DNA from 4 places in the Nakamurella deserti genome. Region 2 is predicted to be linked to each of the others. Evidence: riboswitches for the same ligand, from Rfam matches in the RefSeq annotation. Region 2 holds a riboswitch; each other region holds the start of a gene.

Region 1 (7,740 bases), on a different contig from region 2:
CCGAGCCGGCGTACCCGGAACGCCCCGCCGCGCCGGTTACCCTCACCAGCGTGGACCTGGAAACCGTGAAGACCGTGGCGATCGTGGCCATCATCGCCATCGCCGTGATCGGGCTGCTGCTCGCGATCGTGATCCGCAAGATCGTCGGCAAGATCATCAGCCTGGTCGTCGCTGCGGTCCTGGTCCTCGTGGCGTGGCAGCAGCGCGACAAGGTCGTGAGCTACGCCGAGGAGGTCCAGGGACAGGCCTGCGACTCGGTCTCCGGGGCGGTCGACAACCCGACCACACGGGAGGCGACGTCCTTCCTGGGGATCGGGATCAGCCTGCCCGACGGCTGGTGCACCGCCCGCTGACCGGACTCCGACGCCCCGGACGACAGAACCCCCGGGCCGTCGGCCCGGGGGTTCTGTCGGAGTGAGGGGACTCAGACGGTCTTGGCGTCGTTCTCGATGCCCTCGGCCGCGTCGTCGACCGCCGCGTCGGACTCGGCGGGGCTGATGCCCTTCCGGCGCTTCTGCAGCAGGTGCATGACCGCGGGGACGACCAGGCCGAGCACGATGACCGCGACCGCGGCGACGAAGATGAGGTCGACGTTCTCGCGGATGAAGGTGATCTGGCCGAGGAAGTAGCCGGCCAGGGTGACGGTGGCGACCCAGATGATCCCGCCGATGGCGGAGTAGGTCAGGTAGATCCTGCGGTCCATCTTCGACGCACCGGCCATCACGGTGGCCACCGTGCGCACGATCGGCACGAACCGGGCCAGTACGACGGTGATCTTCCCGTACTTCTCGAAGAACGCCGCGGACCGGTCGATGTGCTCCTTCTTCAGGAACTTCGCGTCCGGGCGGCTGAAGACGGCCGGACCGACCTTGTAACCGATCCAGTAGCCCACGACGTTGCCGACGAAGGCGGCCAGCGCCAGCAGTGCGACGAACAACCAGATGTTGATGTCGATACCGCCGGCGGCGCCCTGGGCGACCAGCAGGCCGGCCAGGAATAGCAGCGTGTCACCGGGGAGGAAGAAGCCGATCAGGATGCCGCACTCGGCGAAGATGATCAGCAGCACGCCGACCACCGCCCACGATCCCAGCGAGGAGATCAGGTTCGAGGGGTCCAGCCAGCCGGGCAGCAGGGCGAGTTCAGTCGTCATCATCGTCGACCAGTATGGATCAGTGACCCCGCCGTTCGGGGGCTTCGCGAGGAAGGCCACACCCACGCAACCTGCGGTTCCCCCGGTCGCCGGACCGGGTTCACGCTGCGTGGTGGCGCCCGCGGTGGGGTGGGCGCGCGGTCGAGCCGGTACCTTGCTCATCGGTGCGGGCCCGTCCGCCGGTGTCCGATCCGGGAGGCAGCGTGACGCAGGGTCCACCGGTGGCCGAGATCGGCGCCCGCGCGGCCGCCGACGCCGGTGGGGTGGATGTCGCCCTGCTGGACGACTTCCTGCCGGTGCTGGTCGACGCGGTCGCGTCCGGCCGGCGGCTGCAGCGCCGCGACCTCGCCCGCTACCGGGACGCCGGCCGCGCGGCGGCCGATCGAGGGGTGCCGCCGCGGGCGCTCGTCGATCTCTACCTGTCCGCCGCCTGGCGGCTCTGGCGGCATCTCCCCGAGGTGGTCGCGGCCCGGGACGATCCGGCGGCGGTCGTGCAGGCCGGTGAGGTGATGCTGCGGTCGGTCGACGACGCCGTCGCCGTCCTCATCGAGGGGTACCAGCTCGCCCGGCGGGATCTCGTCCGGTCGCAGGTCGCCGCCCGCCGGGAGTTCGTGGACGACCTGCTGATCGGGGGCGCGCAGGCGCTGCCCAACCTCGTGCAGCGCGCCGGCCTGTTCGGCCTGAGCCTGGTGGGCCCGCAGGCGGTCATCGTGGTGCGCGCCGAACGCGACTTCACCGACAGCTCTCCGCTGACGACCCTGCTCGAACGGGCCATCCAGGGCGGCAGCGCCGACGCCGACGCGCTGGTCACCACCAAGGACGGACTCCTGGTCGTCGTGTTCGCCGCGCCGGACCGGGCGGCGATCGACGAGGTGATCGCGGGCCTGACCGGAAGCCTGCCGTCGGATCCCGGGGAGGGGGTCAACCTCCGCCGGACCGCCGCGGTGGGCTCCTGGCGGATGGGGGTGGGCCGGGCGCACCAGGGCCCCGGCGGCGTGCGGGCGTCCTACGAGCAGGCGCTGGAGGCACTCGAGCTGGGTGCCCAGCTGGGCGGGACCGCCCAGGTGCTGGACGCGGCCGATCTGCTGATGCACCGGGTTCTGGTGCGCGACCGGGCCGCGATGCTGGAGCTTGTCGAGACGGTGCTGGCGCCGTTGGTGCACGCCCGGGGCGGTGTCGAGCCGATGCTGCAGACCCTCGAGGCGTACTTCGCCGCGGGTGGTAACGCCTCCCTGGCCGGTCGCTCGCTGCACCTGTCGGTGCGGGCGCTGACCTACCGGCTGGCCAAGATCGCCGAACTTACCGGACGCGACCCCGCCGACCCGGCGCAGCGCTTCGAGCTGCAGACCGCGGTCACCGGCGCCCGGCTGCTGGGCTGGCCGGACCGGGCCTGACCGTCAGGAGGTGGCCGAGGGTCGCCGCAGCCGGATGTCGTTGCACGCCTCGCACACCGACGCCGGGATGACGCCGAGCGCCTGCAACCGACCGAAGGCGACGCAGCCGAGACACACGGCGAACACCGACTCCAGCGTGGCCGCCACGGTGATCATCCCGACCAGCACCAGGGCGGCGGTGGGAGAACCGGTGACGAGGCACCCGAAGGCCGCGATCGACAACGTCGCGCCGACGGCCTGCGCGAACCGCTTGGGCGGTCCGGGCACGGGTACCGCCGGGCCGAGTCGCGGCGCGATGACCTGGGTGGCGAGCCGCCCGAACAACGAGAACCGCGGCCCCGCCGCCACCCGGGCGAGAAAGCCCAGGGCCAGCAGGCCCAGCAACCAGGGGCTGCCGGTGACCAGCACGGCGGTACTCAGCAGCACGACCAGGCCGGCGACGGCCCGCGCGGCCTTCTCGTTGACGGGGTGGGGGAAGGCGAACACCGCAGCCACGGCAGCTCCCGGGAACGGGACCGGACGGCATCCGGTCACGACGTTGCCGGCGTCGGTCGACGCCGGCCAGGTGGTTCTCCTGGAGCACCCCGTCGTCGCGGAGGGTTGCCGGTCAGCCAGCCAGAGCTTGTCGCTGACGCTCATCACCTGAACGCCACGATACCGGGCGCGCATCCGGGTCTGGACTGCGTCGGCGACACCGCGACAGCCCGCGCCCGGGCGCGCATCCGGTCGGGCGTGGGTCGGTGACAGCACGGCAGCCCGCGCCCGACGTGCGTCCGGTCGGGCGTGGGTCGGTGACGCCGCGACAGCCGCGCCTCGGTTGCGCGCGGGTCCGGCGCCACCGCGACAGCCGCGCCCGGGGGTGCGTCCGGGGGGCCGGTCGGCGTCGGGCCGGAGTCGGCTGACCTCCATCCGCGTCCCGTCGGTCCGCGGTCGCACACCACTCCGAGGGCTTTGACAGACGTTTACCATCTTCGGAGTGAATCTGCCGAGGTTCGGCAACGAAAAGGGCGCACCTTGTGTCGAAGTGTTCATGGTTGGGCAGTCGGAAGGGCGGCACTCTGGAGACATCGCGGCGAGGTCTGCCGCAGCGCCAACCCGCACCACACCCGACTCCCCCTGCGAAGGACTGCCGTGAACGTTCCCCTCTGGGCCTGGGCCGCTTTCGGCGCCGTGGTCGTCATCATGCTGGCCGTCGACCTGCTCGCCCATCGCGGTGCGCACGTCATCAAGTTCAAGGAAGCCGCCATCTGGAGCGCGGTCTGGGTCGGCCTCTCGCTGATCTTCGCCGTCGTCGTCTGGTTGACCCTGGGCGGCGGCGCCGCGGTCGACTTCACCACCGCGTGGTTGCTGGAGAAGTCCCTCAGCGTCGACAACCTGTTCGTCTTCGCGCTGATCTTCGGCTACTTCAAGGTGCCCCGTGAGTACCAGCACCGGGTGCTGTTCTACGGCGTCATCGGCGCCCTGGTGTTCCGCGGCATCTTCCTCGCCGCCGGTGTCGCCATCGTCACCAAGTTCACCGCCGTGCTGTTCGTCTTCGGCGCCATCCTGATCTACAGCGCGATCAAGATGCTCAAGGACGATGACGAGTCGATGGACCCGGGCAAGAGCTTCGCGGTCCGGATGCTCCGCAAGATCGTGCCCGTGTCCGACGAGTACCGCGGCACCAAGTTCTTCTACAAGGAGGCGGGCAAGCGCATCGCCACCCCGCTGCTGGCGGTCGTGGTGGCCATCGAGGCCGCGGACCTGATCTTCGCCGTCGACAGCGTGCCGGCCGTGCTGGCCGTCAGCAGCGACCCGTTCATCGTCTACTCCAGCAACGCCTTCGCCATCCTGGGCCTGCGTGCCCTGTACTTCCTGCTCGCCGGGATGCTGAAGAAGTTCCACCTGCTGAGCAAGGGTCTCGCCTTCATCCTCGCCTTCATCGGCGTGAAGCTGTTCCTGCAGGCCGGCCACAAGACCATCTCGACCTCCATCCCGGAGATCCCGTCGCTGGTCTCGCTGGCGGTCATCGTCGTCGCGTTGACGCTCTCGATCGTGCTGTCGCTGCGCAAGCCGCTGCCGCCGGAGGAGGAGGAGACGCTGGAGGACGCGGAACTGCAGGCCCACGACCGCCACGACATCGTGGACGGCATCGAGCACCCGCACACGTCGGCCGACCGGGCCGAGGGTGCCGCCGCGGCCGCCGCGGCGGTGGCCACCGAGGACCGGCCCGGCCCGACCGGGCGGCCCGACCGCAGCTGATCCATCCGGGTCCATGGACCCGCCGACCCGCCGACGCCGGGCCGCTCACCGTGAGCGGCCCGGCGTCCGGTCGTTCGGGGTGCGGAAGGGCCGGAACTGCGCGGATCCGGCTCAGACGAGCGTCAGGACGGCTGCCAGGATGCCGATGACCAGTCCGGCGATGGCTGCCGCGAGGACCAGCTGCACGATGGTCATCGGCGGGCGGGCCGCCACCGGTCGGGCGGTCGCGGTGCTGCGTGTCGGCACACGGGGCGTGCCGCCGGCCCGGGCGCGCAGAGCCTCGGCCAGGATCTGCTCCGAGCTCTTGCCCGCGTCGCCGGACCTGCGGGGGTCGGTCATCGCTGGTGCTCCTCTCCGGTCAGGGCGAGGGCGACCGCGTCGCGTGCCGTGCCCCACGACCATTGAACCCCGTTGCCGCCGTGGCCGTAGTGATGCACCACCCGGGTGCGGCCCACGGTGCCGGCCTCGACGCGCATCGTGGAACGGCGCGGACGCAGCCCCACCTCGACCCCGAGAACCTCGGCACCCCGCAGTCGCGGCTCGCGCGCCGCGGCCCGTTCCAGGATCGCTGCGGTGACCCCGGGGTCGGGGGTGCGGTCCCAGACGCCGGGCACGGACACGCCGCCGAGGACGACCCGGTCGCCGTACGGGAACCAGCTCGTCCACGCGGCGGCGTGGCCCTCGTAACAGAACTCGTCCAGACCGGGATCGGCGACGATGACGTGCTGGCCGCGCACCGGGTGCAGATCGGCATCGCCGGTGAGCCTTCCGGCGGCGACGCCGGCGCAGTTGACCACCACCGGCGCCATCGCAGCGGCCTCGGCCAGGGTCGCCACCGTGCCGAGCTCCACGACACCGCCCGCCCGGCCGAGCCGCTCGACGAGGTAGGGAAGATAGACGCGCATGTCGGCCAGCGGGAGTTCCGCGCGGTAGGTGGTCCCGGGCCGGGGGATCGCGTCCTCTCCGGTGCACACCGCGTACCCGGGCGTGGCCCGGATCGAGGGCTCCGGCTCGCCGGGCTCGAAGAGCCGGCCGCGGCGGACCCGGACCCCCGACGTCGGATCCGCGGCCAGTTCCCGGAACACCGCGTCGCCGTGCTCCAGCCACCCACGGACCCGCGGATCGTCCGGTTCACCGTGGACGGGGCCGAGCAGCGCGCCGGCCACCACCGACGTGGTCTGCGCGGGCGGCTCCGCCGTCCGGACCACCACCTGGGCGCCCTGCTCGGCCAGCAGCACGGCCGTGGTCAGGCCGGTGACACCGGCTCCGATCACCAGCACGTCGGTCATGCCGACGATGGTGCCCGACGCTGTCGGTGGCGCGGTCCCGCGGGCCACCGGCGTGTCCTGCGCGCCCGCCGGCCGGGGAGGGTTCGCCCCGCGGACGGGACGTCCCCGTGCCGATGCCGCACACCGCCTGGCGCGCTCGGCGGGTCAGACCAGCGGACGGGACGTCCCCGTCCCGACGCCGCACACCGCCGGGCGCGCTCGGCGGGTCAGCCCAGCGGAGGGGACGTCCCCGTGCCGACGCCGCACACCGCCGTGCGCGCTCGGCGGGTCAGACCAGCGGACGGGACGTCCCCGTCCCGACGCCGCACACCGCCGGGCGCGCTCGGCGGGTTCGGCGGTGTGCGGGCGCCGCGTCCCACGTCAGGCGGCGGGGCGCTCCCGCAGCCGGGCGATCAGGTCGTCCCGGTCGACGCCCGCCAGTGCGATCAGCCGCGGCACGGTGCCCACCTCGGCCTGCAGTCCGGCGACGAGCAACTGCGCCTCGTCGATCGTCCGGGTGCGGTGCCGGCCCGCCTCGCGGACCGCCCGCTCGAGCAGGGACTTGGTGGAGGTGGCCAGCTTCAGCGACCGGCCTCGACGCGAGACCCGGTGCAGCGGATCGTCCGGGATGGCGTCGACACCGGCGGTCGCCAGGCTGCGCCGCCGCTCCTCGACCAGCAGTTCCCGGAGGCGGCGATGGTCCAGGCCGGCCGAGGCCATGGCCGCCGAGGCGCTGCTGCCCGCCCGGGCGCTGACGGCCAGCACGACGTGCTCGGATTCGATCGCGGGAGAGCCCAGCGCCTCGGCCTCCCGTTGTGCGTCGGCGAGGATCGTCCGCGCCGACGGGGTCAGTTGCTCAAACACCGCGTCTCCTCAGGGTCACGCCGGCGTCCGCGAGGCGGGACGCATGGCTCTTGTGGACCGCCTGCCGGGTCACCCCGAGCGCCTCCCCGACCTGTGACCACGACCAGCCGGCCCGCATCGCCCGCTCGACGGCGGACTCCTCGAGTTCGTCGGCGCGGCGGCGGAGGGCGACGACAGCGGCCAGCGTGTCGGCGATCTCGTCGAGTGGGGCGATGTCCGGGGGCATGCGAGCAACTTTAGTTGCTGAAGGCAGATCGAGCAACCGCAGTTGCTCACCAGGTGGCATCGTGGTGGCCGGTGAGGGGCGGGTCCGCCCGTCGTGCACGCCAGGGGTCAGCTCGCGGTGAAGAACTCCGCGATCGTCGCGGCCTCGCTGTCGACGGTTTCGGTGGCGACCAGGTCGCCCGCCTGACCGGTCAGTACGGCGGTCCAGGAGTCGAGGATGCTCTGCGCCGTCCCGTCGGCGTAGTCCGCCGTCAGTTGCGTGACGGCGGCGTCGTACAGAGCCGCGAACGCGGTGTCCGCGAAGAAACGTTCGGACAGGACGTTGCCGCCGCGCGGGCCGCCCATCCCGCCGGCCACGCCACCGTCCGCGGACTCCCCATCGGCGGGGGGAGTCGCTGCCGCGTCGCCGGTGCCGGCCGCGCTGCCGTCCGTGGCGGTGGCCCGATCCGGGCGTGGCCGCATCCCGCCGCCGCCCATGCCCCCACCCGCGCCGCCGCCCATCCCGCCGAACGACAGATTCTGGTCCCAGGCGACGACGGTGAAGACGCCGGTGGCCGCGTCCCAGCGGAGGTAGGAGTTGTTGCCGGGCCCGTCGATG
Region 2 (7,740 bases):
CGCGCCACTACTGTCGGGACGTGCCGTCGCCCCGCAACCTGATCGCCGTCACCCCGGCACCGGCGCTGTTCCTGGTCTCCGGGTTCACCCAGTACTACGGCGCCGCGCTGGCCGTCGGCCTGTTCGTGCTGGCGCCGTCGGCGGTCGTGGGGTGGCTGCGGATCGTGGTCAGCGCGATCATCCTGCTGGCCTGGCGGCGCCCCTGGAAGCAGGGCTGGAGCCGCCGGGAGCTGCTCGCCTCGGCCGGGTTCGGAGTGGTGCTCGCCGCGATGAACCTCTGCTTCTACGTCGCCATCGAGCACCTGCCGCTGGGTACCGCGGTGGCCATCGAGTTCCTCGGACCGGTCGCGGTGGCCGCGATCACCGGCACCGGCTGGCGTGACCGGCTCGGGATCGCCCTGGCGCTGGCCGGAGTCGTGCTGCTGGCCGGCGTCAGCCTGGAGGGCGGCTGGACCACCTCGGTGGTGATCGGGCTGGTGGCCATCTTCGGGTCCGGCCTGTTCTGGGCGTTCTACATCATCCTCGGCCGCCGCATCGCCTCCACCCGCGACGGCATCACCTCCCTGAGTGTCGGGATGACCGCCGGCGCGCTGGTGTTCGCGCCGTTCTGCGTCTGGCAGGTCGGCGGCATCGTCTCCCACGGCCCGGCGCTGCTCGCCCTGGTCGGCATCGCGGTGCTCAGCTCGGTGATCCCGTACGCGATCGAACAGGTCGTGCTGCGCAAGGTCACCGCCGCCCGGTTCGCCATCCTGCTGGCGCTGCTCCCGGTGACCGCCGCTGTCACCGGCGCGGTGTTCCTGGCGCAGATCCCGCACGCCGCGGAGATCACCGGCATGGCGCTGGTCTGCGCGGCCATCGTCCTCAGCGCCCGCAAGTCCGGTGGGGAACTCGCCACCGGCTGACCTGCCGCCCCGAGGTTGTGAACGGCACCACACAACTTGTGGATCGTCGGTGAACGGCAGTAACTTCGGTACCGGTCAAGAGTTCCAGCACGCAGCTCCGGCTCGCTGGACAGCAACCCTCCGACGCGGCGGGGTGCTCCGGATGACGACCAGGCGACCGCATCCCGCGGAACCGCAAGCGCGGCCGACACGGCCCAGCACAGAACAGGCCGGATCCATGCACCAGCACCCCGCGCTCCCCGTGCGTGGTCTCTGCGCGTACCGGCGCCGGCACGTCGATCTCGGCCGGACCAGCTCGATGCTGTGTCGGGGTCCTGTTACCGCCTGACCAGGCCGACACCGCCCGCGGTGTCCCCTCCCCGTACCACGACGTCCGGTCCTCCCCGGACGCTCGCTCCCGGCGCCGTCGCACGGTGGCCGCCCGCTCCCCGCATCCCCCGGAACCCGGCACTCGCGCCGTTCCGGCCCAGAAAGGAACCCGTTGTGACGTCCGACGTGTCGAATACTCCCCGCTCGCGGGCACCGCGGCTCGGCCGCCGCCTCGGGGCGTTGGCCGCCGCCGCGGCCGTCGCCCTGGTGGCGGCGTGCGGTGGCTCCGACGGCACGTCGCCGGCCACCACCGCGGCCGGCTCGGCCTCGGCGCCGGGCACCCCGGTCACCGGCGGCACCCTCACCTATCTCGACAGCGCCGCCCACACCAACCTGTATCCGCCGTCCGGCGGCTTCTATCCCAACGGCGGCATCCTCAACCAGATCACCGACAAGCTGACGTACCAGAACCCCGAGACCCTCGAGATCGAGCCGTGGATCGCCGAGTCCTGGACCGTCAACGACGATCTCACCCAGTACACCTTCGTCATCCGGCCCGGCGTCACGTTCTCCGACGGCACCGCGCTGGACGCGCAGGCCGTCGCCGACAACTACGACACCTTCGGCCTGGGCAACCCGGACCTGAAGCAGCCCGTGTCGGAGGTGTTCAACAACTACGACCACAGCGAGGTCCAGGACGCCTCCACGGTGACGTTCTTCTTCAAGAAGCCGTCGCCGGGGTTCCTGCAGGGCACCGCGACGATCGGCGCGGGCCTCGTCTCGGCCGCCACGCTGGCCCGGCCGTACGAGGAGCTCGGTTCCGCGACGAACATCATCGGCTCCGGCCCCTTCACGGTCACCGGTGAGACCCTGGGCAAGCAGATCGACCTGAAGGTCCGCGAGGACTACAACTGGGCGCCGCCGAGCGCCGCCCACCAGGGCCGGGCCTACCTGGACGGCATCACGCTCATCGTGGCCGCCGAGGACAGCGTCCGGATCGGCTCGCTGCTGGCCGGCCAGGCCGACGCCATCCGCCAGGTCGAGGCCTACGACGAGCCGCAGATCACCGGGGCCGGACTCGCACTGCTGCGGGCCTCCACCCGCGGGGTGAACGACAGCATCGCGATCCGGCCGGACAACCCGTTGGTCGCCGACCTGCGCGTCCGGCAGGCGCTGCTCAAGGCCACCGACAGCGCCGAGGTCGTCAGCACGCTGCTCAGCGACAACTACCCGCAGGCCACCTCGGTGCTCGCCAAGGACGCCCCCGGCTACGTCGACCTGGCCGACAAGCTGACCTTCGATCCGGACGGCGCCAAGGCGCTGCTGGACGAGGCCGGCTGGGTCCCGGGAGCCGACGGCATCCGGGTCAAGGACGGGAAGCCGTTGGTGCTGAGCATCTACCACACCTACGTGCAGCCGCAGAACAAGCAGGTGCTGCAGCTGGTCTCGGAGCAGTGGGCCAAGGTCGGCGTGAAGCTCGAGGTGCTGCCCGGTGACGCCGGCAGCGTCGCCGCGGACAACCTCGACCCGGCCAAGACCCCGCTGCTGGTGGCGATGGTCGGCCGCGCCGACCCCGACGTCATCAAGAGCGGCTTCTACCCGAAGAACCGCGACTGGCTGCTGCAGGTCGGCGGCAGCAGCACCCTCGTGCAGAGCTACACCGACACCGAGCTGAACGGGCTGCTCGAGGCCCAGACCGCGGAGGTCGATCCGGCGAAGCGCCTCGAGATCATCGGCGACATCCAGAACCACGTGCTCGACCAGGCGCTGCTGATCCCGATCTTCGAGGAGCCGCAGATCTTCGCCGCCGGCACCTACGTCAACGGCCTGGAGTTCGAGGCCGTCGGCCGGCCCAGCTTCTACGACACCTGGCTCTCCGAGCGCTGACACCTGGCTCTCCGAGCGCTGACACCTGGCTCTCCGAGCGCTGATCCACCGTCCCGGGGCCGGCCCGCCCGGCCCCGGGACACCGCACCACACCGCTGACACCGTTGAGGATCCTCATGACGCGCTATCTGCTCGGACGGGCCGGTCAGGCCCTGCTCGTGCTGTGGGCGACCTTCACCGCGGCCTTCGTGCTGCTGCAGGCCCTCCCCGGTGACGCCCTGCTGATCAAGTTCCAGAACCCGGAACTGGGGCTCAGCCCGGAGCAGATCGCCGACATCCGGGTCTCCTACGGCGCCGACACCTCGCTGGTCACCCAATACCTGCACGCGCTGGGCAACTTCGTCACGCTCGACTGGGGCTACTCCATCCAGGCCGACGTGCCGGTGTCGCAGCAGTTGGCGACCAACATCCCGCCCACGTTGCGGCTGGCCGTCCTGGGGCTGGCGCTGGCCGTGGTGCTGGCCGTCGGGATCGCCGTGCTGGCCAACCTGTCGCCGTTCCGCTGGCTGCGGTCGTTGCTGGAATCGCTGCCGGCGCTGTTCATCTCGGTGCCGGTGTTCTGGCTCGGCATCATGCTGATCCAGCTGTTCTCGTTCCGGCTCAAGCTCATCCCGGTCATCAACCCGGGCTTCTGGGAGGGCCTGATCCTGCCGGTGCTGACGCTGGCGGTGCCGATCTCGGCGCCGCTGGCGCAGGTGCTGCTGCGCAGCATCGACGACGTGCGCACCCAGCCGTTCGTCACCGTCGCCCGGGCCCGCGGTGCCGGCGACGCCTGGGTGCTGACCCGGCACATCGGCCGCAACGCCGTGCTGCCCACCCTGACCATCGCCGGCATCCTGCTCGGCGAACTCATCGGCGGGGCGGCCATCACCGAGATCGTCTTCGGGCTCAACGGCATCGGCCAGATGACCGAGAGCGCGGTCCGCAGCCAGGACGCCCCGGTGCTGCAGGCCGTGGTGATGCTGTCCGCGGTGGTGTTCGTGCTGGTCAACCTGGTCGTCGACCTGCTGTACCCGGTGCTCGACCCGCGGCTGAAGTCGAAAGTGAGTGTCTGACATGGCCTTTCTGACCTCCGGCCCGGGCGGCGCCGGCGCACCGCTGGTGCTGGACTCCGACGCCGCACCGGTGACCCCGACCGCACCGGCCCCGCGGCGCCGGCGCGGTGCCCGCCTGGCCGACTGGCGCCGTTGGAGTCCCACGCTGGTCCTGGCCTGGCTCGTCGTCCTCGTCGTGCTGCTGTGGACCGTCGCGCCGGGCTGGTTCACCGACTTCAGCGCCACCTCCGGGGTGGCCCGGGAGAAGCTGCAGGCCCCGGGCGGCGCCCACCTGCTCGGCACCGACCAGCTCGGCCGGGACCTGTTCGCGCGCCTGGTGTACGGCTCCGTCCAGTCGGTCACCGGTGCGCTCGTGGCCGTCGGCGTCGGCCTGGTCGTGGGCACCCTCATCGGGTTGCTCGCCGGGTCGGTCGGCGGCTTCCTCGACGCGCTGCTGATGCGGGTGGTCGACGTGCTGCTGGCCATCCCCAGCCTGCTGCTGTCGCTGAGCATCGTCATCGTGCTGGGTTTCGGCACCGTCAACGCCGCCATCGCCGTCGGTGTCGCCGCCGTCGCCGCGTTCGCGCGGCTGACCCGCTCGGAGGTGCTGCGGGTGCGCCGGACCGACTACGTGGAGGCGGCCTTCGGCAGCGGCGGCACCTTCGGCAGCGTGCTGCGCCGGCACATCCTGCCCAACTCGGTGAGCCCGATCATCGCGCTGGCCGCCGTGCAGTTCGGTTCGGCCATCATGGCCATCTCGACGCTGGGCTTCCTCGGCTACGGCGCCCCGCCGCCCACCCCGGAGTGGGGCCTGCTGATCGCCGAGGGCCGCAACTACCTGGCCACCTCGTGGTGGCTGACCACCGTGCCCGGCGCCGTCGTGGTCGTCGTGGTGCTGGCCACCAACCGGATCAGCCGGTCGATCAACGGGAGCGCACGATGACGGCACCGGGGACACCCGTGCTGCGGTTGACCGACGTGTCGATCTCCTACCGGCACAGCGACTCACGCTGGCACCGGGCCGTGCACGACGTCAGCTGGGAGATCGCCCCCGGCGAGGTCACCGCGCTGGTCGGCGAATCCGGATCCGGGAAGTCGACCACCGCACAGGCGGTCATCGGACTGCTCGCCGACAACGGCCGGCTCGACGGCGGCCGGATCGAACTCCAGGGCACCGACATCGCCGGCTGGTCGCAGCGGCGACTGCGCGGCGTCCGCGGCGCCAAGGTCGGGCTCATCCCGCAGGATCCCGGCAGCTCACTCAACCCGGTGCGCACCATCGGCGCGCAGGTCGGCGAGGCCTTCCAGCTGCACGGCCGGATGCCGACGAAGCAGCGCACGGAACGGGTGCTGGAACTGCTGGCCCGCGTGGGGCTCTCCGATCCCCGGCTGCGCTACGGGCAGTACCCGCACGAACTCTCCGGCGGGATGCGGCAGCGGGTGCTCATCGCCGCCGCCATCGCCCTCCGGCCGCAGCTGATCATCGCCGACGAGGCCACCAGCGCCCTCGACGTCACCGTCCAACGACGAGTGCTGGACCTGCTGGACGACCTGCGCCGCGAGGACGGCACCGCCGTCCTGCTGGTCACCCACGATCTCGGGGTGGCCGCCGACCGCTCGGACCGGATCGTGGTGATGCGGCACGGCCGCGTGCAGGAGCAGGGCCGCACCGCCGACGTCCTCGCCCACCCCGAGAGTGGGTACACCGCACGGTTGCTCGCCGACGCGCCATCGCTGCACCTGCGGCAGGCCGTCAGCGTGTCGACCGCCGCCGCGGCGACCCCGGTGTCGGTACCGCCGGCCGACCGGCCCATCGCCGCCGAGGTGCGGCACCTGGTGCAGGACTTCGAGGTCGGCCGGGGACGGACCTTCCGGGCCGTGGACGACCTGAGCTTCGCCGTCCCGCGCGGGACCACGCACGCGATCGTGGGGGAGTCGGGGTCGGGCAAGACCACCACCGTGCGGGCGCTGGTCGGCTTCCGCAAGCCCACGTCGGGTGACATCCTCGTCGGCGGCACCGACGTCGGCGCTCTGGACCGGGCCGCGCTGCGGCGGTTCCGTCGCACCCTGCAGCTGGTCTCGCAGAACCCGTTCGCCTCGCTGGATCCCCGTCGCAGCATCGGCTGGATCGTCGGCGAGCCGCTGCTGAACTTCCCCGAGGTGCTCGGCGCGGACGGCGCCGGTACCGGCCGCGGCGCCGCGGCGGCCCGCAGCCGTCGCGTCGCCGCCCTGCTCGACCGGGTCGGGCTCCCCGCCGACGTCACCGACCGCACCCCGCGCGAGCTCTCGGGCGGGCAACGGCAGCGGGTCGCCATCGCCCGCGCACTCGTCCTGGAGCCCGACGTCGTCGTCCTGGACGAGCCCGTCTCCGCGCTCGATGTCACCGTGCAGGCGCAGATCCTGCGCCTGCTCGGCGATCTCCAGCGCGATCTGGGCCTGACCTACGTCTTCGTCTCCCACGACCTCGCCGTGGTGTCCACCATCGCCGACACCGTCACCGTGATGAGTGGCGGGCGGCAGGTCGAGAGCGGTGCGGTCACCGAGGTCTTCACCGACCCGCAGCACGACTACACCCGCGAGCTCATCCGGGCGATCCCCGGCGGCGGCCGCACCGCCTGAACCGGGCATGCGCCCACCCGCCACCCGACCAGAGAAGGAACCCGTGACCACCTCCTCCGACGACGTCATCGACACGTTGGCCGGCATCACCGCCGGCAGCCCCCTGGACGGCGTCCGCCGCGCCCGGCCGGACACCCGCTCGCACGCGCAGGCCGGCTACGACGAGCTGTTCACCGCCGCACCGGCCGGTCCGAGCGCGGCCGAACGGCAGGCGGTCGCGGCGTTCGTGGCCGTGCTGCACGCCGTCGACCCGGACAGCGACCCCGCCGCCGCGCACTACCGGACGCTGCTGGCCGCCACCGACGCCACCCTGGCCCACCGCATCGACCGGCTGGCCCGGGCCGCCCGCACGACCGGCCCGTACGGCGCCTACCCGGCCTCCACCGTGCTGGCGGCCGAGAACACCGACGGGCTCCGCTTCACCGTTCCCGGCGACGACCGGCCGCTGCTCGGCGAGCGCCTCGCCGCCGCGCTCGACCAGGCCCACCTGCTGGTGTTCCGCCCCCGGGAGGCCGGTGCCGACGACCTCGCCGCGCTGCAGCGGGCGGGTTGGGCGCCGACCGAGATCGTCACCGTCACCCAGCTGGTGGGCTTCCTGGCCTTCCAGCTGCGGCTCGTCACCGGACTGCGCACCCTGAAGGAACTGGTATGACCGAGACCCTGCCCTCCGCCGGAACCGTCGAGACCGCCGCCGCCCCGCGCCCGGAGCGGTTCACCCGCGCCGAGCTGGGCTGGGAGCCCTGGCTGGAGCCGCTGGCCGCCGACGACCTGACCGACGCGCACTGGCACGGCCTGGTCGAGCGGTCGCGGGTCAACAGCGACTACTTCCGGCTGCTGGTCCGCGACCCCGGCATCCTGCACGCCCGGACGAAGGCCGACTTCGACATCTTCCACAACCGGGCCGGCGGACTGCCGCGCGCCGAGCGGGAGCTCGCCGCGGCCGCCACCTCCCGGGTGAACGGCTGCATCTTCTGCGCGTCGGTGCACGC
Region 3 (7,740 bases), 600 kb from region 2:
AGACGAACACCCGGCCCGCCCCGGGCACCAGCCCGCCGAGCGCCGACACGTACACGTCGTCGTGATTGCCGTACGCGATCCCGGTCGGCACCGGGTCGCAGCCCAGGACGGCGGGGTCGTTGTTCGGGATCTCCGCACACGGACCCTCGGTGATCAGCGGCAGCGTGCGCCACAACTGCAGATCACCGGCCGCGGTGCGGAACAGGATGTCGTTGCCGCCCGCGTCGGCGATCAGCGCACTGCCGTCCCGGTGGGCGCGGACGAAGTACGGATTGGACAACGCCTCCAGGGGCAGGCCCTCCGGTCCGAACTGGGGTTGGCCGTCGGGGTTGTTGTCCCGCTCGAACTGACCGAGGTCCTCGAGCACCTCGGGGGTCCCGCCGCCGGAGGAACCCAGCAGCACCGAGATGCCGAACGGCGTCTCGGGCGCTTCGCTGCCGGGACCGGGTTCGCCGACGGCCACCAGGATCTGACCGTGCACCTTGTCCACGCCCTGCACGAGGCCGGCCCCGAGGTCGGTGAGCAACGGCGTCACCTCGCCCGACCGGACGTCGACCCGGGAGACCCGGCCGGCGTCGGCCTCGGCCACGAAGATCGTGTGGCCCCGGCCCTTGTCGGAGATCTGCCGCGGCCCGTCGAGACCCGAGGCGACGACGGTGATCCCGCTGGGGTCGCCACCGCCGTGCCCGCCGTGCCCGCCACCACCGTGCCCGCCACGCCCGTCGCCGGCCTGCGCGACCGGTGACACCAGGGCGGCGGCGAGCAGCCCCGCCGCCGACCCGACGATCCATCTGTTTCGCATCCGCACGTCTGCTCCGCTCCTTCGCGGCCCGGTGGACCCGGGCGGTCAGGCAGGAAATTAGTCCGGTCCGTCCGGCCCGGGCCAGACCTGTGGAGCGGCTGTGAACGTTCGGGAAGGCGTTTCCGTCGGTCGGCTCAAGCGGGTCGACCACGTGATGTGGGTCACACCCCTGTTCGCCGCAGGGTCGCTCATCGCCGTTGCGCTGACCGGCGCGACCCGCGCGTGACCGGTCGTCGGACCGTGGTCATTCGCCCGCGAGATCGGCGTCGTGGGGGTGCCCGTCGACGTCGGCGAACCGTCGACGCTGACCGTGACGCAGCGCCAGACTCCCTTCGACTTCGGCGCTCGCGGGTTGGGCGTCGTGCGGGTTCCCGTCCGAGTCGGCGGGCCTGGCGACGCTCACCGGTGACGCGTCGTCGGGTTGCCGGGCGACATCGGCGGGCTCCCGATGCTCACCGGCGTGGCGTCGTCCGTGTGCCGTTCGAGGTCGTCGGGCCGTCGGTGCTCCTGGTGGCGCTGTTGGCGCGGCGGCGCGCCTCAGCGGTCGACGGTGCCGGCCACCCGGGCGGCGCGCACGGAGGCCACCGCGTCCGCGACGACCGCCTCCACCTGATCGGCCTCGATCAGGAACCCGTCGTGACCGAACTCCGAGTGCATGGTGACGACCGGGCGGGTGGTGGGGGCGGCCGCGAGCTCCAACCCCAGGTGCGGGGGGAAGAGCCGGTCGGAGTCGACGACGGCCACGGTGAGTTCGGCGGTGATGCGTTGCAGTGCGGCGGTCAGACCGCCGCGACCACGGCCCAGGTCGTGGGAGTTCATCGCCTCGGTGAGGCACAGGTAGGAGTTCGGGTCGAACCGGCGACCGAGCTTGGCCCCGTGGTACTCGAGGTAGGACTGCACGGCGTAACGCCCGCCGTCGGCGGTGCTCTCCCCCGGCTGGTCCTGACGACCGAACCGGGTGTTGAGCTCGTGCTCGCTGCGGTAGGTCGCGTGCGCGATCTGCCGCGCCACCGCCATCCCGGCCAACGGCCATTCGCCGTCGTAGTAGTCACCGCCGTGGAAGTGCGGATCCGCCCGGATGGCCGACAGCTGCGGCGTGGTCCAGCCGATCTGGTCGGCTGAGGAGTAACCGCAGGTGGCCAGGGCGACGGCCGCCTGCAACCGGCCGGGCTGGCCGACGGCCCACTCCATCACGCGCATCCCGCCCATGGAGCCGCCGATGACGGCCAGGAAGGTCCGGATGCCGAGCGCGTCGGCCAGTGCGGCCTCCGCGGCGACCTGGTCGCGGATGGTGAGGGTGGGGAACCGGGAGCCGTAGGGACGCCCGTCCGCCGCGATGGACGACGGGCCGGTGGTGCCCTGGCAGCCGCCGAGCACGTTCGGCGCGACGACGAACAGCTCGTCGGTGTCCAGCACCGCGCCGGGGCCGATCAGACCGTCCCACCACCCGGGCGTCGGCTGACCCGGTCCGGCCGGGCCGACCACGTGCGCGTCACCGGTGAGCGCGTGCAGCACCAGCACCGCGTTGCCGCCTGCCTCGTCGAGCGTGCCCCAGGTCTCGTACGCCATCCGGACGTCCGGCAGCACGGCGCCGTTCTCCAGCACGAGGTCGCCGATGTCGGCGAAGCGGCGGCCCGCCACCGGATCGCCTTCCCGCCAGATCTCCGGACGCGGCGTCACTTCGACGCGGGACAGCGGCGAGACGGTGACGTCGGGGCGCCGCCCGGGAACGGCGGACAGCACCGCCCCCGCCCGGACGCCGGTGGAGCCGGCTCCCGGGTCGGGCGCGGTGCGATCGGCGTAGGCCATGGAGATCAGCATGCCAGTTTCGTGGTCGTAGGAGTGTGAACGTTCAACGATCTCAGACGCCCGCGGGGGCCACTTCCGGTTCGACGGGCTCGACGGCGGCGTCCGCCGGCTCGGCCACGGCGGCCTCGTTCGCGGCGGCCGCCGCGGCGAAGCCCTTCTCCAGATCGGCCAGGATGTCGTCGATGTGCTCGATACCGACCGCGAGCCGGATCAGGCCCGGGGTGACGCCGGTGCTGGCCTGCTCCTCGGGGGTGAGCTGCGAGTGGGTCGTGGACGCCGGGTGGATGACCAGCGACCGCACGTCACCGATGTTGGCGAGGTTGGAGAAGATCTCGAGTCCGTCGGCGAACGCCTCTCCCGCGGCCGCGCCGCCCTTCACCTCGAACGCGACGATGGCGCCGCCACCGTTCGGGGAGTACTTCCGCTGCAGCGCATGCCATTTCGACGACGCGAGGGCCGGGTAGTTCACCGAGGCGACCTCCGCCCGACCCTCGAGGAACTCCGCGACCGCGGTCGCGTTGGCGACGTGGCGCTCCAGCCGCAGCGACAACGTCTCCAGCCCCTGGTTGAGCAGGAAGGCGTTGAACGGTGTGGTGGCCGGGCCGAGGTCGCGCAGCAACTGCAGGCGGGCCTTGAAGATGAACGCGACGTTGACGCCGAACAACCCGTCCGGGCCCAGGTCGACGCCCCAGGTGAGGTTGTTGTAGCTCGGGTCCGGGGTGTTGAAGATGCTGAACTTCTCGGGATCCGCGGTCCAGTCGAAGTTCCCGGAGTCGACGATGACACCGCCGATGGCGACGCCGTGCCCGCCCAGGTACTTGGTGGTCGAGTGCACCACGATGTCGGCGCCGTGCTCCAGCGGCCGGATGAGATACGGGGTGGCGACGGTGTTGTCGACGATCAGCGGCACTCCGTTGGCGTGCGCGACGCCGGAGACGCCTTCGAAGTCGAGGATGTCCAGTTGCGGGTTGGAGATGGACTCGGCGTAGAAGGCCTTGGTGTTGGGCAGCACCGCCGCCTGCCAGGACTCGAGGTCGTCCGGGTTCTCGACGAAGCTGACCGTGATGCCGAACTTCGGCAGCGTGTAGTGCAGCAGGTTGTAGGTGCCGCCGTACAGGCGCGGGGAGGCGACGATGTGGTCGCCGGCGTTGGCCACGGTGAGCAGCGCGATCGACTCGGCGGCCTGCCCGGAGGCGACCAGCAGCGCACCGACGCCGCCCTCGAGCGCGGCGATCTTCTGCTCGACGGCGTCGTGGGTGGGGTTGTGGATGCGGGTGTAGATGTTGCCCAGCTCCTGCAGGGCGAACAGCTTCGCACCGTGCGCGGAGGAGTCGAAGGCGAAGGAGGTGGTCTGGTAGATCGGCAGCGCGCGGGCGTGGGTGGTGGCGTCGGGCGCCTGGCCGGCGTGGATCTGGAGGGTCTCGAACTTCCAGTCGTTGCTCACGGAGATGCTCATTTCTCGTCGCCGACGGCGACGGGGAGGGCGGTCCGACGGGGCGCGACAATGCGACGGTCGACGGCGGATCGCGGGGATCGGGGTGGTGCGGGCCGGTGGGGCTGATCGCGTGCGGCGGACGGATCCGGGCGGCGGGCGATCAGCCGCGCGTCAGCGGCGACAACACATTCGTGCACACACAGCGGCGCTCCGTTCAGGCGTCCCACTGGTCCACCTGCTGGCGGACCGCGCTTGTGTCCCGCACTTCGCGGGACACCGGGTCAATCACCCGGGGCACCCCACCGCGTGTGGAGGGTTGCCGCCCAGCGAGCCGGGGCTTGACGCTGGAACTCATGACCTGGTCGAAAGTGTATCCGACCGTTCGGGGGGACAACGGTGTGATCGCCGGGTCCGGCTCGGCCGCTCCGTACGGTCCGGCGACGGCGCGGGAGGGTTCCCCGAGAGCCGTCGTGTGCGCGGTCAGACCAGCAGCGCGTTGGTCGCCAGGTGCCCGGCGAAGATGTCGAGCACCTCCCGCGCCTGGACCCCGTCGCGGCGCGCGACGTAGTCGATCATCAGGCCGTCGAGGGTCGCCTGCACCAGGGCGGCGAGCTGCGGGACGGGGACGACCCATTCGATGCCGTACCGGGCCTCGACGCCGGCCAGCCACTGCTCGGCGATGCGCAGGTGGGTCGTGTGCAGCGAGAACCCCATCCGGGCCAGCAGCCCCGGGTCCCCCACCTGGCCGAGCAGCAGGACGTGCAGGGCGTGGTGCTCGTCGATCCGCTGCTCGATCATGTCCCAGACCGCACGCAGCGAGGTGCGCAGCCCGGTCTCCAGGCACGCGGCCAACCGGACGGGGCCGCCCGGATTGGCGACGTGCGAGTCGAGCAACCTCGCCGTGATCGCGACGTAGATGCTCTCCAGGGAATCGAACCAACGGTCGAACTCGGCCCGCCCGAGGCCGGCGGCGGCGCAGATCGCGTCGGCGTCGATCGCGCCGAGACCACGTTCGATGAGCAACGTGACCGTGCTGTGCAGGATGCGTTCGCGACCGTCGAGGGCGGTGTCGGGAGAGTGCACGGATCGCTCCTGTCGTGGGTCGCACCGGTCGGCGGATCTCGGGACCGGGCGGCTGTCGTGCGGGTCGCCCGGTGTGCGTGGTGGGCCCAACGGACGGTGCGGCTTGAATAATAATGCGCACGGGCCGGTCGCGAGGGCCGATCGAGTCGCCCGTCCGCTGGTGCCTCGGGGCGGGCCCGGTGGGATGGGCGGATGATCGGTGCCTGGCGGGTTGAGGTGGTGCTCACCGCCGAGCTCCAGAGCATCCGGCGGTCGGCGGAGTCGCCCGGCGCTCCGGGGCGGGCCCCGGTGGGATGAGCGGATGCACAGTGCCTGGCAGGTCGAGGTGGTGCACACCGCCGACCACGGGACCATCAAGCGTCCGATGACGTCGCCCATCCGCTGGCGCCAGGGAACGGGCCGCGATGGGATGGACGGATGCACAGCGCCTGGCAGGTCGAGGTGGTGCACACCGCCGACCACGGGACCATCAAGCGTCCGATGACGTCGCCCATCCGCTGGCGCCCGGGAACCGGCCGCGGTGGGATGAGCGGATGAACGGTGCCTGGCGGGTCGAAGTGGTGCACACCGCCGACCTGGGGAGCATCCGGCGGTCGGCGGTGCGGGCGCTGCTGTACGAGGTGTTCGATGACATGACCGAGCCCGACTGGGAGCACTGCCTCGGGGGCGTGCACGCGCTGACCGTGGCCGACGGCGGGATCGTGGCCCACGCGGCGCTGGTCGCGCGGCGCCTCGGACATCGTGGTCGCCCCCTGCGGGCCGGCTACGTCGAGGGCGTCGCGGTCCGCCCCGACCGGCAGCGGCAGGGTCTGGGGTCGGCGGTGATGGCACCCCTGGAGCGGATGATCGTCGACGCCTACGAGGTGGGGGCGCTGGCCGCCACGGACGACGGCGCCCGCTTCTACACGGCCCGCGGCTGGCGGTCCTGGGCCGGGCGCACCTGGTCGCTGACCCCGGACGGCGCGGTGCGCACCCCCGACGACGACGACTGCGTGTTCGTGTGGCCGGGTGCGTCGGAGCCACTGGACCTCACGGGCGACCTGCTCGCCGACTGGCGCGACGACTGCGCCTGGTGACCCCGGAACGCCAGAACGGGCGGCACCCGGGGCACGAAGCCTCCGGGTACCGCCCGTGTGCGGGGTGCGCCGCCGTGCGGCGCGGTCCGGCGCCTGACGGTCAGCGCCGGGTGGTCACCACTCCAGGCCGCCACCGGTCTGGTACTCGATGACGCGGGTCTCGAAGAAGTTCTTCTCCTTCTTGAGGTCCATCATCTCGCTCATCCACGGGAACGGGTTCTCCGTCTCGGCGAACAGCGGCTCGAGGCCGATCTGGACGCAGCGGCGGTTGGTGATGAAGTGCATGTACTGCTCGCACTGCGCGGCCGACAGGCCGAGCATGCCGGTGGACAGGGTCTCGCGGCCGTAGGCGATCTCCAGCTCACAGGCCTTGCGCAGCATGCCCGAGATCTCGGCGGCGAACTCGGCCGACCACAGCTCCGGGTTCTCCAGCTTGATCTGGTTGATGACGTCGATGCCGAAGTTCAGGTGGATCGACTCGTCGCGCAGGATGTACTGGTACTGCTCGGCGATGCCGACCATCATGTTGCGCCGGCCCAGCGACAGGATCTGCGCGAACCCGGTGTAGAACCACATGCCCTCGAAGATGACGTAGAAGGCGACGAGGTCCCGCAGGAACGCCCGGTCGTTCTCGACCGTGCCGGTGCGGAATTCCGGATCCTGCAGGTGCTGGGTGTAGTTCAGCGCCCAGGAGTCCTTCTCGGTGATCGAGGGGACCTCGCGGTACATGTTGAACAGCTCGCCCTCGTCGAGGCCGAGCGACTCGCAGATGTACTGGAAGGTGTGCGTGTGCACGGCCTCCTCGAAGGCCTGACGCAGCAGGTACTGGCGGCACTCCGGGTTGGTGAGCTGCCGGTACACCGCGAGCACGATGTTGTTCGCGACCAGCGACTCGGCGGTGGCGAAGAAGCCCAGGTTGCGCTTGAGCATCTGACGCTCGGCGGGGGTGAGCCCGTTCGGCGACTTCCACAGCGCGATGTCGGCCTGCATCGACACCTCGGTCGGCATCCACTGGTTGTTGCAGCCGGCCAGGTACTTCTCCCACGCCCAGTGGTACTTCAGCGGCAGCAGCTGGTTGACGTCGGCGCGGGCGTTGATCATGCGCTTCTCCGAGACCGACACGCGGCCGCCGGAGGTGTCGATGGAGCCGAGGCCGGTCTCCGCCGTCGGGCTGACCGCCGGAGCGGAGGTGGCCGTCGCGGTGGTGAAGGTGGTCTCGGGCGCCTCGGTCGCGGCCGGGGCGAACGTGGTGGCGAAGTCGGTCATGGTGTCAGATCCTTTCGGGCTGGTGAGTGGTCGTCGTCGGAACTTCGACCGTCACTGGCAGGCTTCGCAGTCGGGGTTGTCGATCGAGCACGCCGAGATGTCGCTACCGGCGACCTGGTCGGCCGCGAACGGGTTCAGCTCGATGTCGGGGGTCTTGATCACCGGGCGGGGCGCGGCCGGGGTCGGTGCGGACAGCACCGGCACCGCGGTGGCCGTCGACGGTGCCGGCGCGGCGGGGACCGCTGCCGTCGGCGCCGGGGCGACGACGG
Region 4 (7,740 bases), 170 kb from region 2:
TCGCCGGGGTGGCCATCATCGCCGGAGTGCTGCTCGGCTCCTCTCGACGCCGGAAGCCGGTGCCGGCTCCGGCTCCGGTCGCCGCGCCTGAACCGTCGCCCGCTCGCACCGCCTGAGCCGTCGTCCGCTCGCACCGCTTGAGCGGTGCGCGTCCGGGTGCCCAGTGCGTCGTTGCACCCCGGCCGACGGCGACGTACAGTTCCGGATGGAATAGTCCAGCTGGACCATTACCTCCGCGTGAACGTCGTCGATGCCTGGATGTGCCGTGCCCCTGCTGAATCCCCTCGCGCTGGCCACCCTCGGCGTGCTGGTCGAGCGGCCGATGCACCCCTACGAGATGTTCCAGCTGCTCATCGACCGCTCCGAGGACCGACTGGTCAAGGTGCGGCGCGGCACGCTCTACCACGCGGTCGCGCGGCTGACCGAGACCGGACTGACCGAGGTCGTCGGCACCGACCGCGGCGGCAACCGCCCGGAACGCACCACCTACGCCATCACCGCCGCCGGCCGCACCGTGCTGGACGACACCGTCCGCGACCAGCTGGCCCGGCCCGAACCGGACTACCCGATGTTCCCGCTCGCCCTGGCCCAGGCGCACAACCTCCCCCGGGAGGACGTCGTCGCCGCACTCCACCGGCGCATCGACGGTCTCGCCGCCGAACTGGCCGGGTACGACAGCGGCATCGCCGCCGCCGCCGCCCGCGGCGTGCCCCGCCGCTACCTCGTCGACGCGGACTACCAGCGCACGATGCGCCACACCGAGCTCGACTGGCTGCGGCGCTTCGTCGCCGAGCTGACCGACGACACCATCCCCTGGCATCCACCGGGCGCCGCGGGCCCGTACCCCGACGCCACCTCTGCGCACACCCCTCTCGAGAACGCAGGATCCCCCGCATGACCCACGCCGCACCCGCCCCCGCCGCGACCGGAGTCGACCCCTGGCGGGCGCTCTGGGCGCTGGTCATCGGGTTCTTCATGATCCTGGTCGACTCGACCATCGTCAGCGTCGCGACGCCGGCCATCATGACCGGCCTGAACGCCGACATCAACGAGGTGGTCTGGGTCACCAGCGCCTACCTGCTCGCCTACGCCGTACCGCTGCTGTTCACCGGCCGCCTCGGCGACCAGATCGGCCCGAAGCGCGTCTACCTCATGGGCCTGACGCTGTTCACCGCGTCCAGCCTGTGGTGCGGCCTGTCCGGCAGTGCCGGGATGCTCATCGTGGCGCGGGTCTTCCAGGGCCTGGGTGCGGCGATGATGACGCCGCAGACGATGTCGGTCATCACCCGTACCTTCGCCCCCGACAAGCGCGGTACCGCCATGGGTCTCTGGGGCGCCGTCGCCGGTGTCGCCACCCTGGTCGGCCCGATCGCCGGTGGTGTGCTGGTCGACTCGCTCGGCTGGGAGTGGATCTTCTTCGTCAACCTCCCGATCGGCGTCATCGCCTTCGTGCTGGCCATGCGCTGGGTTCCGGCGCTGCCGACCAACACCCACCGCTACGACATCCCCGGCATCGTGCTCTCGGGCGTGGGTCTGTTCCTGCTGGTGTTCGGCATCCAGGAGGGCCAGAAGTACGACTGGGGCACCATCGCCGGACCGATCTCGGTGTGGTCGCTGATCGCCGTCGGCCTCGTCGTGCTCGGCGCGTTCCTGTGGTGGCAGAGCCGTAACCGCCACGAGCCGCTGCTGCCGCTGAGCCTGTTCCGCGACCGCAACTTCTCGCTGGCCAACATCGGCATCAGCTCGATGGGCTTCGCCGTCACCGGTATGGCGCTGCCCCTGATGCTGTACGCGCAGAAGGTCGCGGGCCTCACCCCGACCCGCGCGGCACTGCTGTTCATCCCGATGGCCGTCCTCACCGGCGCCCTCGCGCCGCGCGTCGGCAAGCTCGTCGACCGCGCGCACCCCCGCTACATCGCCGGCACCGGACTGACGCTGCTGATCGTGTCCCTGGTGTGGCTCGCCCTGATGCTCGCGCCGGACGTGGCGATCTGGAAGCTGCTGCTGCCGATGGCCCTGATGGGCGTGGCCAACGCGTTCATCTGGTCGCCGTTGTCGGCCACCGCCACCCGCAACCTGCCGCGGCAGCTGGCCGGCGCCGGCTCCGGGGTCTACAACACGACCCGGCAGATCGGTGCCGTCCTGGGCAGTGCGGGCATCGGCACGCTCATGCAGAGCCGGCTCGTCGCCGAACTCCCGACCGGCGCCGGGGTCGATCCGGCCGCCGCCGAGATGACCGCGGGTGCGCTGCCCGGCTCCCTCCGGGAGGGTTTCGCCGACGCCATGGGGCAGGCCCTGCTGCTGCCCGCCGCGGTGCTGGTCATCGGCCTGATCGCGGCCCTGATGTTCACCCGGACGCCGGCGCCCACCGGACACCGTGCACCGGCGGAGCCCGCTCCGCAGGACACGGCCGGGCAGACCCCCGCGACCGCCGGGGCGAGCTACGGACGGCACGCGGCCGCCGGCTGAGGATCGGACTCCCCCGGGCCCGACCGGCCTACCCGGTGCGCCCAGGTGCGCCGGTCGCTCCGGGGTGACGTGGCCCGGGTCAGAACGCCGGCACCAGCACCAGCAGCGTGGGCAGCAGGAGCAGCCCGGCCGCGGCGGCGTGAGCGGCGCGCCGGATCCCCGGACGCGTCTCGGCGGGCCGGTCCAGCCGCGCCGAGCGCAGCGCGACGGCCTGGTTCGCGGTCGGTCCGCCGAGCCGGCACAGGGCGGTCCGCAGCGCGGCCCGCTCGTCGACGGTGACCGCCGCCGCATCGTCGGCCATCATCTCGACGAGCGCCGCCACCGCGCGCTGCGCCCGGCGGACGCTGTTCAGGAACGGCAACGCCGCGCCCCAGGCGACGAACGGCAGCACCACCACGTCGTGCCGCAACCGCAGGTGGGCGCGCTCGTGCGCGAGCACCAGCCGCAGCTCGGTGTCGGTCAGCGCGTCCAGCGTGCCGCGCGACACCACCAGCCGGGGCACCGCACCGGGCAGGCAGTACGCGACCGCGGTCGGGTGATCGAGGACGAGGACACCCGGTTCGACCGGCCACGGGGTGGCCAGGATGTCGAGGGCGTCGTGCTGCTGCCGCCGGGCCGCGCCGGCCCGGGCGATGCTGCGCACCAGCGTCCAGAACAACCGCAGGCCCAGCGCCACCGTCAGCACCAGCACGACCAGCCGCGCCGCCCCCCAGCCACGCAGCGGACGGCCGTCGGCGATGTTGCCCAGCACCGTCCCGACCGCGCCCGGCAGGCTCGTGCCGTGATCGTGGAAGGCGAGCTCGAGACCGGCGCCGAGCAGGGAGAGCCCGGCGGCGAGACCCACCGCCTGCCACAGCACCAGCGCCGCGACCGGTTCGCGCTCCACCCACCGGGCGCGGCTCAGCAGCCGCGGGACCGGGTCGGCCAGCAGCACGGCGAGGATCGCCAGCAACCCCCCGGTCAGCAGCACGGGATCAGTCGCGCCGGCGGCGGCGCAGCGCTCCGCGCAGCACGTCGGCCTCCTCGGCCGAGGCCCCGCCGACGAAGTGTGCCAGCGCCGCCGACGGATCCGCGGCGTCGGCGAGCACCGCCCGCAGGGTCTCGGCGACGTGCTCCTCCCGGGTGGCCGTCGGAGCGAACGACGCCGCCCGGCCGACCTTGTGGCGGACGACGAAACCCTTGCCCTCCAGCCGCGACAGGACGGTGAGCAACGTGGTGGCCGCGAGGTCCGGATTGGGCAGCCGCGTGGCGAGCTCCGCCACGGTCAACGGACCGGAGCCGTCCCAGAGGACGTTCATCACAGCCCGCTCGAGATCGCCGAGGGTCTTCACGTCCGCACCGTCCAGAACTTGTTCTACGTCATGTAGAAACTTCTACCTTGTGTAGAGCATACTGGGTGCATGACCTCGACGGCAGCCCCGGTTCGTCCGGGTCCCGCCGTGGCCGTGGCCGAGCCGACGACGCGGGTGCTGCTGGTCGACGACCGTCCGCTGGTGCGGGTCGGTCTGATGTCGATCCTGGAGGGTTCCCGCGCCGAGGTCCGCGCCGTCGGCTCGCTCACCGACGCCCTGACCGCCGTGGCGGCCGCACCCGCCGGCGGCTACCGGACGATCGTGGTCGCCGCCCACCTCATCGACGCCACCACCTGGTGCCGACTGGCCGACGCCGCGCCCGGGGTCGCCCTGGTCGCCCTCGGCGGAGACCGCCGCACCGATCCGGCGTGCGCCCGCTTCGCCCCGCTGCCCGAGAACGCGGCCTCGCCGGCCATCCGGGCCGCCCTCACCGCGACCGCCCGGTCCAGCTGTCCGAGCCGGCGCGGCTGCGCCCTCCGAGACGAGACCACCGACTGCACACCGCAGGAACTGCGCATCCTGCGGCTGATCGGCGACGGCCTGTCCAACCGCGAGATCGCCGCACGGCTGGGCATCGCCGAGAAGACGGTGAAGAACTACATCACCGGCCTGTTCGCCAAGCTCGGCGTCAGCCGGCGCACCCACGCCGCGGCGATCGCCTGGCGGCTGCACGGCATCGGCACCGCACCCGCCGCACCTCCTCCGGCCTGACGACGCGGCCCACACCGCGCGAGAGCACCGGTTGCGCAACGGTAGTCACGTCCGCGGCCCGAGATCACACCCCGTCGGTTTGACGCCTCCGCCGCGGCTGCCTACCGTGGGCGACGGTCACGAGTGCCAGCAACAAGCCCCGGCTAGCTGGCCGGCAACCCTCCTGTGCGGCGGGGTGCTCCGGGTGACGACCAGGTGGCGGACCGTCCCGGTCCGGCGCAAGCGCACTGTTGCCGAGGAGTTCCGCGTTGTCCCCGTCTGCCCTGACGTCCCCGTCCCGTCCGTCCGTGCGCCCGTCGCCCGGCCGGGCCATGTCCGGGGGCTGTCGCCGGCCCTGACGTCCCGCGGACCTGCCTGACGGGTCCGCACCCCCCGCACCGCGTCCCGTCGCCGCTCCGCACCGCCTCCCCGGTGGTGCACGGCCGCGCCCGGCGACCGGTGTCCCGTCCCCCTGGAGGTACACCCATGAGCACCACCCCCGACTCACCCACCCCGTCCGGTATCACCGCTCTACCCGCCCGCCCCGGCCGCGACCGCGGCCCCACCCGCTGGATCGTGCTCGCCGTGGTGGCCGTGGTGGCCGTCGCCGGCATCCTGTTCGCGACGCTGCGCGGCGGCGACGAGCCCGCGGCCGCCGCCGACCGGGTCACCGTCAAGGTCGGCACCACCGAGGCCAGTGCCGACTACTGGCCCATCCTGGTCGATCTCGCGGCCAGGGAGAACATCGACATCCAACTGGTCAACTTCACCGACTACACCCAGGCCGACCCGGCGCTCTCCCAGGGTCAGATCGACCTGAACCTGTTCCAGCACCTGCTGTTCCTGGCCAACTACAACGTCGCCAACTCCGACACCCTGACGCCGATCGGCGCGACCGTGGTGGTACCGCTGGGCGTCTACTCCGGCAAGCACACCGATCTCGCGCAGATCCCGGCCGGCGGCCAGGTCGCCATCCCGAACGACGCCACCAACCAGGCCCGCGCCCTGCTGGTGCTGCAGCAGGCCGGCCTGATCAGCCTGACCGGTGGTGGCGACCCGCTGAGCACCCCCGCCGACATCGACGCCGCCGCCTCGAAGGTGACCGTGACGCCGGTGGACGCCGCCCAGACGGTGGCCTCGCTGCCCTCGGTCGACGCCGCGGTCATCAACAACAACTTCGCCCTGGACGCCGATCTCGACCCGTCGAAGGCGCTGTACAACGACGATCCGGCGGCGCCGGCGGCCGAGCCGTACATCAACGCCTTCGTCGCGCGCGCGGACCAGAAGGACAACCCCACCTTCCTGCGGATCGCCCAGCTCTACCACGACCCGTCGGTGACGGCGGCGGTCGTCGCGGCGTCCAAGGACACTGCCGTCATCGTCGACCGTCCCGCCGCCGACCTCGGCACCATCCTGGCCGGCCTGGAGACCGTCGTCCGGGACGCCTCGTGAACCGGGAACCCCTCCGCTGCCGAGGGTTGCGGCGGTGACCCCGGTCATCGAGTTCCGGGACGTCACCAAGACCTACCGAGGCAAGGGCTCCGCGGTGACCGCGGTGGACGGCGTCTCGTTGAGCATCGAGCGCGGCGAGATCTTCGCCGTGATCGGCTATTCCGGCGCCGGCAAGAGCACGCTGGCCCGGCTGGTCAACGTGCTTGAGCGGCCGACCTCCGGCGAGGTGGTCATCGACGGGCGAGCGGTGTCGGCGCTGTCCGAGCGGGAGGTGCGCCCGGTGCGCGCCACCATCGGCACCGTGTTCCAGCAGTTCAACCTGTTCCGCTCGCGCACCGTCTACGGCAACGTGGCCTACCCGTTGAAGGTGGCGGGCTGGTCGAAGGAGGCCGTCGAGGCGCGGGTGACCGAGTTGTTGCACTTCGTCGGCATCACCGACAAGGCGTGGGAGTACACCGACCAGTTGTCGGGCGGGCAGAAGCAGCGGGTCGGGATCGCGCGGGCGCTGGCCAACCAGCCGACGATCCTGCTCGCCGACGAGGCGACCAGCGCACTGGACCCGGAGACCACCCACGACGTGCTCCGGCTGTTGAAGCGGGTCAACGCCGAACTGGGCGTGACCATCGTGGTCATCACCCACGAGATGGACGTGGTGCGCACCATCGCCGACCGCGTCGCGGTGCTGGAGCGGGGCCGGGTGATCGAGATCGGTTCCACGTTCGACGTCTTCGCCTCACCGCGGACACCGACCGCACGGACCTTCGTCGGAACCGTCCTGCGGGACCGGCCCGACGCGGCCGAGGTCGCCCGGCTGGAGGCGGCCCACCAAGGCCGGCTGGTCAGCGTGGGGGTCACCGACGGCAACGGGATCGGCGCCGTCCTCGGCGCCGCCGCCCGCGAGGGCGACGTCGGCTTCGAGATCGTGCACGGCGGTATCGGCGCGCTGGACGGCCGGTCGTTCGGCACCCTCACCCTCGCCCTGACCGGCAGTGATCCGGCGGTGGCCGCCGTCGTCGACCGCCTCCGCGACGTCACCACCGTCACGGAGCTCGCCGCATGAACACCGTGACGGAGGTGACCCGGTGAACACCGACTGGAACCTGCTGTGGCCGATCTACGGCGAATCGGTGCTGCAGACCCTCTGGATGGCCGGGGCCACGCTGGTGCTGGGCGGCTTCTTCGGGCTGGTGATCGGAGTGCTGCTGTTCACCACCCGGCGCGGGGGTCTGCTGCAGAACGTCGTCGTGTACACGGTTCTCAACCTGCTGGTGAACGTCGTCCGGCCGATCCCGTTCATCATCTTCATCACCGCGATCGGCCCGCTGACGCTGTCGGTGATCGGTACCACCATCGGCACCGGAGCGGCCACCTTCGCGCTCGTCATCGCCGCGTCCTTCGGCGTCTCCCGGATCGTCGAGCAGAACCTGGTGACGGTCGACCCGGGGGTGATCGAGGCGGCCCGTTCGATGGGCGCCTCCCCGATCCGCATCATCGTCGGCCTGCTGATCCCCGAGGCGCTGGGCCCGCTGATCCTCGGCTACACCTTCGTGCTGGTCGCGATCATCGACATGACCGCCGTCGCCGGTGGTCTCGGCGGCGGTGGCCTCGGCCAGTTCGCGATCAGCTACGGCTACCAGCGGTTCGACTGGGAGGTGACCTGGGTCGCGGTGCTGACCATCATCGTCATCGTGCAGCTCGCCCAGTTCGTCGGTAACCGGCTGGCCCGGACCGCGCTGCGCCGTTGACGCGACGGTCCCGGCCGGGAACCGGTCGGGAC

What was found. A riboswitch is a leader RNA that binds a small molecule or an ion and turns the genes downstream of it on or off. The one in region 2 is predicted to bind S-adenosylmethionine.
Region 1: another riboswitch for S-adenosylmethionine. It lies ahead of DB033_RS11970 (DUF4395 domain-containing protein); the one in region 2 lies ahead of DB033_RS17105 (TIGR04028 family ABC transporter substrate-binding protein).
Region 3: another riboswitch for S-adenosylmethionine. It lies ahead of DB033_RS14450 (bifunctional o-acetylhomoserine/o-acetylserine sulfhydrylase); the one in region 2 lies ahead of DB033_RS17105 (TIGR04028 family ABC transporter substrate-binding protein).
Region 4: another riboswitch for S-adenosylmethionine. It lies ahead of DB033_RS16320 (MetQ/NlpA family ABC transporter substrate-binding protein); the one in region 2 lies ahead of DB033_RS17105 (TIGR04028 family ABC transporter substrate-binding protein).

Annotation. Positions count from the first base shown of each region.
Region 1 covers NZ_QCXS01000002.1:2,612,539-2,620,278, reverse strand. Annotated here, with positions in the region: gene DB033_RS11985 (hypothetical protein) at 51-353, shown strand; gene DB033_RS11980 (DedA family protein) at 425-1,153, opposite strand; gene DB033_RS11975 (PucR family transcriptional regulator) at 1,354-2,544, shown strand; gene DB033_RS11970 (DUF4395 domain-containing protein) at 2,548-3,039, opposite strand; SAM riboswitch class IV at 3,074-3,187, opposite strand; gene DB033_RS11965 (TerC family protein) at 3,676-4,785, shown strand; gene DB033_RS11960 (hypothetical protein) at 4,897-5,124, opposite strand; gene DB033_RS11955 (FAD-dependent oxidoreductase) at 5,121-6,074, opposite strand; gene DB033_RS11950 (Clp protease N-terminal domain-containing protein) at 6,435-6,917, opposite strand; gene DB033_RS11945 (hypothetical protein) at 6,910-7,143, opposite strand; gene DB033_RS11940 (CotH kinase family protein) at 7,251-7,740, opposite strand, start outside.
Region 2 covers NZ_QCXS01000003.1:830,342-838,081, reverse strand. Annotated here, with positions in the region: gene DB033_RS17110 (EamA family transporter) at 21-902, shown strand; SAM riboswitch class IV at 976-1,089, shown strand; gene DB033_RS17105 (TIGR04028 family ABC transporter substrate-binding protein) at 1,479-3,098, shown strand; gene DB033_RS17100 (ABC transporter permease) at 3,215-4,153, shown strand; gene DB033_RS17095 (ABC transporter permease) at 4,155-5,075, shown strand; gene DB033_RS17090 (dipeptide ABC transporter ATP-binding protein) at 5,072-6,751, shown strand; gene DB033_RS17085 (CMD domain protein) at 6,795-7,403, shown strand; gene DB033_RS17080 (alkylhydroperoxidase domain protein) at 7,400-7,740, shown strand, end outside.
Region 3 covers NZ_QCXS01000003.1:227,849-235,588, forward strand. Annotated here, with positions in the region: gene DB033_RS14440 (ScyD/ScyE family protein) at 1-802, opposite strand, end outside; gene DB033_RS21690 (hypothetical protein) at 903-1,028, shown strand; gene metX (homoserine O-acetyltransferase MetX) at 1,340-2,623, opposite strand; gene DB033_RS14450 (bifunctional o-acetylhomoserine/o-acetylserine sulfhydrylase) at 2,664-4,067, opposite strand; SAM riboswitch class IV at 4,290-4,405, opposite strand; gene DB033_RS14455 (hypothetical protein) at 4,527-5,129, opposite strand; gene DB033_RS14460 (GNAT family N-acetyltransferase) at 5,663-6,205, shown strand; gene DB033_RS14465 (ribonucleotide-diphosphate reductase subunit beta) at 6,320-7,471, opposite strand; gene DB033_RS14470 (ribonucleoside-diphosphate reductase subunit alpha) at 7,523-7,740, opposite strand, start outside.
Region 4 covers NZ_QCXS01000003.1:664,850-672,589, forward strand. Annotated here, with positions in the region: gene DB033_RS16290 (EamA family transporter) at 1-116, shown strand, start outside; gene DB033_RS16295 (PadR family transcriptional regulator) at 266-898, shown strand; gene DB033_RS16300 (DHA2 family efflux MFS transporter permease subunit) at 895-2,469, shown strand; gene DB033_RS16305 (M56 family metallopeptidase) at 2,549-3,439, opposite strand; gene DB033_RS16310 (BlaI/MecI/CopY family transcriptional regulator) at 3,444-3,800, opposite strand; gene DB033_RS16315 (response regulator transcription factor) at 3,870-4,532, shown strand; SAM riboswitch class IV at 4,648-4,763, shown strand; gene DB033_RS16320 (MetQ/NlpA family ABC transporter substrate-binding protein) at 4,998-5,963, shown strand; gene DB033_RS16325 (methionine ABC transporter ATP-binding protein) at 5,998-7,023, shown strand; gene DB033_RS16330 (methionine ABC transporter permease) at 7,046-7,708, shown strand.